Regions from separate parts of the Eubacterium sp. AF15-50 genome, predicted to be linked through region 2. Evidence: predicted binding sites of a transcription regulator. Region 2 holds the regulator's gene; the other holds the start of a gene.
What was found. The regulator HrcA, encoded in region 2, represses chaperone genes, less so after heat shock. The targets are predictions, from matches to a motif close to TGTTAGCACTCNNNNNNNNNGAGTGCTAACA.
Positions count from the first base shown of each region.

Region 1 (4,445 bases), on a different contig from region 2:
TATCTGAAACATATGATACTTTATAATATTCGCCATTGTAATCAGTGTCTGTATATGCAGAATCTGAAACAGTGGCAACTTTACTGTACTTTGCATATCGGCTTTTTGCCTTATAAATATTATAAGAACCTCCACTTAGTTTGTCCCATGTTATTGTACATGAACCATTGCTGTTTTCCACAAATTTTAAATTTGTAATCGGATTAGCATTAAGCTCTAAAGCCTTTACAGGCATAACCGACACACCTGATACTACTAACGCAAGTACCAGCATTAATGATAAAATACTTCTTTTAATACCTTTCATTATATTTTCGCTCCTTTAATTTAATATAAATAAATTGTATCATATATGCTTTGTCATTCCAATAATAAAATTGTTTTTATGTCCTATTTTAGGCACTTTTTAAAAAATTAATACCTAAGTAAAAAATGGTGTATATTTATCATTTTTACATCAAAAAAAGGCCTACGGGAAACATATCATGTTATCCCATAGGCTTTTTTTATCTGCTACATAAGTAGCAATTATTAATTACATCATTCCCATTCCAGGGTTTCCGGCAGGCATAGCCGGTGTATCTTCTTTAATATTTGCAACAACTGATTCTGTTGTAAGTAATGTACTTGCCACACTTGTTGCATTCTGAAGAGCACTTCTTGTAACCTTAGCCGGATCAAGAATTCCTCTGTCTACCATCTGAACATACTCGCCATTTAATGCATCAAATCCTGTTCCAGGTTCTGATTCTCTTACCTTATTAACAATAACTGAGCCTTCAAGTCCTGCATTCTGGGCAATAGTGAAAAGTGGAGCCTCTAATGCCTTAAGAATAATAGAAGCACCTGTCTTCTCATCACCTTCTAATGTATTAACTAACTCAGCAACCTTCTTTGATGCGTGAATGTATGCTGAACCACCACCTGCTATAATACCTTCTTCTACGGCAGCTCTTGTAGCATTTAATGCATCTTCCATTCTAAGTTTGTTTTCCTGCATTTCAGGTTCTGTAGCAGCACCAACTCTGATAACTGCAACACCACCTGCTAGCTTAGCAAGTCTTTCCTGCAGTTTCTCTTTATCAAATTCTGATGTGGTTTCTTCTATCTGGGTTTTAATCTGGGCAACTCTTGCTGCAATTTCATCTGAATTACCAAGACCATCAACGATTATGGTATTTTCTTTTGCAACCTTAACAGATTTTGCTCTACCTAAATCTTCAATCTTTGTATCTGCAAGAGATAAACCTAATTCTTCTGAAATAACCTGACCACCGGTAAGAATTGCTATATCCTTAAGCATTTCTTTTCTTCTGTCACCATATCCAGGTGCCTTAACTGCAACTACGTTAAATGTTCCACGAAGCTTATTTACAATAAGTGTTGTAAGGGCTTCACCCTCAACATCTTCTGCAATAATAAGAAGTTTAGCTCCTGACTGAACAATCTGCTCTAAGACAGGAAGGATTTCCTGAATGTTAGAGATTTTCTTATCTGTAATAAGGATATATGGATCATCCAGTGTAGCTTCCATCTTATCCATATCTGTAGCCATATATGCTGAAATATATCCTCTGTCAAACTGCATACCTTCAACAAGGTCTAATTCAGTTTTCATTGTTTTTGACTCTTCTATTGTAATAACGCCATCGTTAGAAACCTTTTCCATGGCATCTGCTACCATGTTACCAACTTCCTCATCACCGGCAGAAATAGCTGCAACCTTTGCAATCTGTTCCTTTCCTGTTACAACACTGCTCATATCAGCAATAGCATCAACTGCTACATCTGTTGCTTTCTTCATTCCTTTTCTTAAAATAATAGGATTAGCACCGGCAGCTAAGTTCTTCATTCCGGCATTAATCATTGCCTGAGCTAAAACTGTAGCTGTTGTTGTACCGTCACCTGCTACATCGTTTGTTTTAGTAGCAACTTCCTTTACAAGCTGTGCTCCCATGTTTTCAAATGAATCGTCAAGTTCTATTTCCTTTGCAATTGTTACGCCATCATTTGTAATAAGTGGTGCGCCAAAAGATTTATCAAGAACAACGTTTCTTCCTTTTGGTCCTAATGTAACCTTTACTGTATTTGCTAACTGGTTTACACCTGCTTCAAGAGCAGTTCTGGCTTCAGCGCCATATTTTATTTCCTTTGCCATATTAATTACCTCCAAAATTATTCAACGATTGCAAGAATATCTGACTGTTTTACAATTATATATTCTTCATCATCTAATTTAACTTCATTGCCTGCATACTTTGAAAAGATAACCATATCTCCAGGCTTAACATTCATAACAACTTCTTTACCGTCTACAACTCCACCGGGACCTACAGCAATAACTTCTGCCTGCTGTGGCTTCTCCTGAGATGTACTTGTCAATATAATTCCTGATTTTGTTTTTTCTTCCGGAGTAGACTGCTTTAAAACTACTCTATCTGCTAATGGTATTAATTTCATTTTTTAACCTCCATAATAACATTTCTTGTTAGCACTCCGCATATACGAGTGCTAACCAACTAACAATAATAGTAACACTTTTTTTGATTAATGCAATACCTAATGTTATATTTTTACAATTTATTAACAAAATAAATATTCTATTCATTTTTGTTTTTTCCAACTTTATTATCTCTTCCAAAACAAAACAGATATTGTTGTGCGTAGCCACCATATTCTCCATATAATTCCTTAGCACATTTTCCTATTATCTCCTTTGAGGTATCTTTTCCGTTAAAATATAAAGTCTCCATAATTCTTTTTATCCACACATCAATAGGAAATGCCTGCCTGTATCCCAACGAAAAAAGCATTACGCAGTTAGCAACTTTTTCACCAACTCCCTTTATTTCCATTAGTTTCTTTCTGGCATCTTCCTCCTTTAACATTCTAATTTCCTTTTCGTTTATGATGCCTGTAGAAAGCTTCTCAACTGCGTCTGACAAATAAGGTGCCCTAAAACCTGTTTTCATTTCCCTGAAATCTGCCTCGGTAATATTGCTTAACTGTTTCATATTAGGAAAGGAATAGTATTTTTCTCCATTTACCTCCCCTAAATAGTCACCAAAATTCTCACTGATTGTTTTCACAATATGTTTTATATGGGGAATCTGCTTATTTTGGGAAATTATAAAGGATATTAATGTTTCCACAAACTCCTGATTAAGAATCCTTACGCCGTTTTTTTCTTTTATCGCAGGCTCTAAGGTTTCATCACTTTTCAGAAGAAACTCCTTAATTTTTCCATAATCTCTGTTTAAATCAAAGTATGGTATCCATATATTTTCAACTTCATTAATTGTTTTATTAAGAAAAACAAGGTTGTTATCCTTTTCCATTATATGTAAAAGCCTGCCATAGGCTACTACAACATACTCCTGTTCATCCTGTTTATAAAATCTGAAGCATTGTCCACATTCTAAGGTCTGCTGTAAATCAAAATCACTAATTTCCTTTATTATTATATTATTTTTATCCTTCAGTATTCTCATATTACATCCTTTATATTAATTCAAATTTTTTTAATGCCTCATATATTCCACCCTTATCAAAGTCAGAAGTATGATACTTTGTAGCTTCCTTTATGGCATCATCACTATTTCCCATGGCACAGCCATACTTAACATATTTTAGCATGTCAATGTCATTTAAACTGTCACCGAAAGCATATGTGTTTTCCCATGGAATGTTTAATGCTTTAATTAATTTTTCAATTCCCACAGCTTTATTATATCCCTTTGGAACTAACTCCAATAAACTATGCTGATGAGATATAATGGTGTAATCATTTTCAAATTCCTTTATCATTCCCTCAGGATTACTGTGATTAGTAAATAATGCACTTACCTTAGATACATTTATTTCACTTTCATCTGTACTTAATATAAAATCCCCCATACTTTCTCTGTAAACATTATATACATGCTTTGTGGTTTCAGTTAAATCACTGATATCCCTTCCAATATAAATGTTGTCTCTTCCTTCAGCCACCGGAACAAAGCCATTTCTTACAAAGCCATCTATTACTCTTCTTGCCTCATTATTATTAATGGTATTGCAATATAGCTCCTTACCATCAATTTCCACATATGTTCCGGCACCGGCTACAATATCCCGAAATCCCGGAGCCATATGTTCTTTATAAATCATACACCTTGTTCGTCCGGTACATATAACCGGAATATGTCCCTTGGCCTTTAAAAGTTTAATTGCCTCATAAGTATCCTTTGGCATCCCTGTATCAAATCTATATATTGTTCCGTCAATATCGAAAAAAACTATTTTTCTATTATTCATATTAATCCTCTTTATCATTCTTTTTAAAATCACTTTTTATAGACTAACATTTTTGTTTTTTTTATTCAAGTAATGTTTTTTAATGTATTACTGCTTTTATTTCGGCTAAAATAGTATTATAATAAATGATAATAATTATGCTATTGCAT
Region 1 covers NZ_CAKVZL010000046.1:10,807-15,251, forward strand. The annotation lists gene Q5O73_RS06515 (hypothetical protein) at 1-307, opposite strand, end outside; gene groL (chaperonin GroEL) at 536-2,158, opposite strand; gene groES (co-chaperone GroES) at 2,176-2,460, opposite strand; gene Q5O73_RS06530 (DNA-3-methyladenine glycosylase) at 2,601-3,491, opposite strand; gene Q5O73_RS06535 (Cof-type HAD-IIB family hydrolase) at 3,502-4,296, opposite strand.
Region 1: groES (co-chaperone GroES) is a predicted target of HrcA. The motif match lies at 2,487-2,517, and genes of this name have one in related genera.

Region 2 (4,445 bases):
GAGAAATCATTAAAGAAAAAGTGATCATCTTCGTATCCGTTTCCTTAGCCTCTTTTAGCTTGCCGGCACCAATTAACTGACCAATAACAATAGAAATGGCAATGCCCATTGTTAAGAAAAATGTATTAACTACATTATTAAGAGTGTTGGAAATATTAAGCCCGGCTATGGCCGAAAGTCCTCTGGTAGAAAGTGCCTGTGTCTGCATTGTTATTCCGGCGGCCCAAAGCAATTCGTTAAATAATAAGGGAGTACCGCGTAAAAGAATCTTTTTTACAAGAGAGGAAGGCACATGCAAATTGCTATAAACACCTTTAATAAACCTATATTTATCACTGTGTCTGTAGGTATAAATTATAAGATATCCACATTCAACAAATCTTGACATAACTGTTGCAATGGCAGCACCTATGACTCCCAGTTTTGGAAAACCAAGTAAACCGAATATTAAAAGAGCATTGAAAACAAAGTCAACAATAACGGCTAAAAGTCCTGCTATCATAGGAACCATGGTTTGACCGGCTTCCTTAAGGGTTGTGCTATAGCAATTTGCCACTACAAAAGGAATAATACTAAAAAGCATGATGTATAGATAATCCCTGGCATATTTAAATGTAGCATGGATATTTCCGGAAGCCCCACCTTCATGCAGGAACATATTAATTAAAGGTTCGTGGAGAATAATTAAAACACACATGCTTATGGCAATAATAAATATTCCTATAATTAATTTCATTCTAAATACATTTCTGGCACCATTATGATTATTCTGACCGAAATATTGGGCAGAAAAAATTCCCGCTCCGGACATTCCACCAAAAACTGCCAGATTAAACACAAAAAATAACTGGTTAATAATGGCAACACCGGTCATCTGGTCTGTTCCGATTTTTCCTACCATTACATTATCAAGCATAGCAACAAAGTTAGTAAGAAGATTTTGAATAACAATAGGCAGTGCAATAGCCATAATCATTTTGTAAAAAGCTTTGTCGCCAAAATATTTTGTTCTAAAAGTCTGTTTTCCTTCCGCAACCATTAAAATAACCTCATCTCATTAAATAATTTAAATAAAAACAGCAATAAATAACTGTATAAAATAATCACAATAATTAATTGCAATAGGTAGTAGAATAACACATGATTCCACTACAATCAATATAAAAATATAAATTAATTTTATAGTTTTAAGATATATTGGTAATGTGCATTATTATAATAGAAGAAAAACTTAAAATAGTGGCGTTAAAAATGTTTACAATTTATTAACAAATCTTTTTTAATAAAATTGTTGACAAAGTACTTTGATAGTGATATTTTAGTGTCAGATGAAATATTAGCACTCGAAACTAATGAGTGCTAATAAATCAAAGAAAGGAGATGCTTATGGAACTTAGTGATAGAAAAGAAAAGATTTTAGATGCTATCATCAGAAGCTACTTAGAAACAGGCGAGCCGGTAGGTTCCAGAACCATTTCCAAGAACACTGATTTGAATTTAAGTTCAGCTACCATTAGAAATGAAATGTCTGACTTAGAAGAGATGGGATACATTATCCAGCCCCATACATCGGCAGGACGTATTCCTACAGATAAAGGTTACAGATTTTATGTGGACAATATCTTAAAGGATAAGATGTCTGAGTTAGATGAAAGAGAAAAGAAGGTAACTGAAAAAGAAGATTTGTTAATTGAGAAGGTTGATAAGGTTGAGACATTACTTCAAAATATGGCAAAGGTATTAGCAAATAATACTAATTATGCCACCATGGTATCCGCACCGAAGTCTCAGGAGAATAAAATCAAGTTTGTTCAATTATCAGTAATTGATGAAAATCAGTTGTTATGCACTGTTGTTTCTGACAAGAATCACGTAGTTAACAGAATTATAAAGATTACACAGCAGATTAGTCAGGAAATGATAGTGAGACTGAATGTGGCACTTAACACTGTTTTGGCAGGTTTGTCATTAGAAGAAATCAACTTAGGAGTTATTTCCACATTAACATCTCAGGCAGGAGAGTTTGAGGGATTGGTTAATGAAGTGTTAAAGACCATTACGGAAGCTATTGCTACAGAGGCACAGATGAAGATTTACACATCAGGTGCCACTAATATTTTTAAATATCCTGAGCTTAGTGATAAGGAAAGAGCCAGCCAGTTACTTACAACATTAGAAGAAAAGTCACAGCTGACGGAACTTATTAATGAAAGTGATGAGGAAACAGGCATTCAGGTATATATAGGTAGTGAGAGCCCGGTTAAGTCCATGAAGGATTGTAGCGTTGTCACGGCAACATACGAGCTTGAAGATGGATTTAAAGGAACTATCGGTATTATAGGACCGAAGCGAATGGACTACGAAAAGGTTGTTGAAACTTTAAGAACTGTTAAAGAACAGTTAAGTGAGACTTTTAAAGATGATAATTAGTATAAAGTTTTAAGAAAGGATGATTATCCGATGCAAAAGGAAAATAAAGATTTAGATGAGAACCTTGAAAAAGATGTGGCAAATGAAGAAACTACAGAGGAAGTAAAGGAAGAATCTAAAAAAGAAGAAAAGTCACAGGATGCAAAAGCACAGGATGTGGCAGAGGAAAAGCAGGATGCATCAGACAAGAATGAAAATCCTGATAAGAAAAAAAAGCGTGGCTTAAAGAAGAAGGACAAAAAAGACCAGCAGATAGAGGAACTTAATGATAAGTACCAGAGATTATTTGCAGAGTTCCAAAACTTCAGAAGCCGAAGCGAAAAGGAAAAGGCAGCAATGTTTGAAACAGGTGCCAAATCTATTATAGAGAAGATACTTCCTATAGTAGACAACTTTGAAAGAGGAGTTGCAGCACTTAGTGAAGAAGATTTAGAGTCACCTGTAGGACAGGGAATGAATCTTATTTATAAACAATTACTTTCAACTCTTGATGAAATGGGAGTTACAGCTATTGAAGCCGAAGGAAAGGAATTTGACTCTGACCTTCACAATGCAGTAATGCATGAGGAAAACGATGAACTTGGTGAAAACATTGTTTCTCAGGAACTGCAGAAAGGCTATAAATATAGAGATACTGTTATTAGACACAGTATGGTAAAAGTTGCAAATTAACTAAAGTTTTATGTTATTTTAGGAGGAAAATAAAATGGGAAAGATTATTGGTATTGATTTAGGAACAACAAACTCATGTGTAGCTGTTATGGAAGGTGGAGAACCTACAGTTATAACAAATGCAGATGGAGCAAGAACAACTCCTTCAGTAGTTGCTTTTAAAAAAGATGGTGAAAGATTAGTTGGTGAGCAGGCTAAACGTCAGGCAGTAACTAATGCAGAAGGTACAGTATCATCAATTAAGAGACATATGGGTACAGATTATAAAGTTACTATTAACGACAAGTCTTATACACCACAGGCTATTTCAGCTATGATTCTTCAGAAGTTGAAAGCTGATGCAGAAAGCTATCTTGGTGAAAAAGTTACAGAAGCAGTTATAACTGTTCCGGCATATTTCAATGATGCTCAGAGACAGGCTACAAAGGATGCAGGTAAGATTGCAGGTCTTGATGTTAAGAGAATTATCAACGAGCCTACAGCAGCAGCTTTGGCTTATGGTCTTGATAATGAAAAAGAACAAAAGATTATGGTATACGATTTAGGTGGTGGAACATTTGATGTATCTGTTATCGAAATCGGTGATGGCGTTATCGAAGTTTTAGCAACAAACGGTGATAATAAGCTTGGTGGTGATGACTTTGATAAGAAGGTTATGGATTATATGGTAGCTGACTTTAAGTCAAAAACAGGTATTGACCTTTCAAATGATAAGATGGCTATGGAAAGAATTAAAGCTGAAGCAGAAGATGCTAAGAAGAAACTTTCATCATCTACACAGGTTGAAATTAACATCCCATTCATTACAGCTAATGAGCAGGGACCTCAGCATCTTAATATGACTCTTACAAAGGCTAAGTTTGATGAACTTACAAGAGACTTAGTTGAGAGAACAGCTATTCCTGTACAGAATGCGTTAAAGGATGCAGGAATTACAGCTTCAGAGCTTAGCAAAGTATTATTAGTTGGTGGTTCTACAAGAATCCCGGCTGTTCAGGATAAGGTTAAACAGTTAACAGGTCACGAGCCATCAAAGAAGATGAATCCTGATGAATGTGTAGCTATTGGTGCTTCAATTCAGGGTGGTAAATTAGCAGGTGACGCAGGTGCCGGTGATATTCTTCTTCTTGATGTTACTCCACTTTCATTATCAATTGAAACAATGGGTGGTGTTGCTACAAGACTTATCGAGAGAAATACAACTATTCCTACAAAGAAGAGCCAGATTTTCTCAACAGCAGCAGATAACCAGACAGCAGTAGATATTAACGTAGTACAGGGTGAGAGACAGTTCGCAAGAGATAACAAGTCCCTTGGACAGTTCAGACTTGATGGAATTCCTC
Region 2 covers NZ_CAKVZL010000042.1:7,886-12,330, forward strand. The annotation lists gene Q5O73_RS06245 (MATE family efflux transporter) at 1-1,039, opposite strand, end outside; gene hrcA (heat-inducible transcriptional repressor HrcA) at 1,381-2,430, shown strand; gene grpE (nucleotide exchange factor GrpE) at 2,461-3,102, shown strand; gene dnaK (molecular chaperone DnaK) at 3,137-4,445, shown strand, end outside.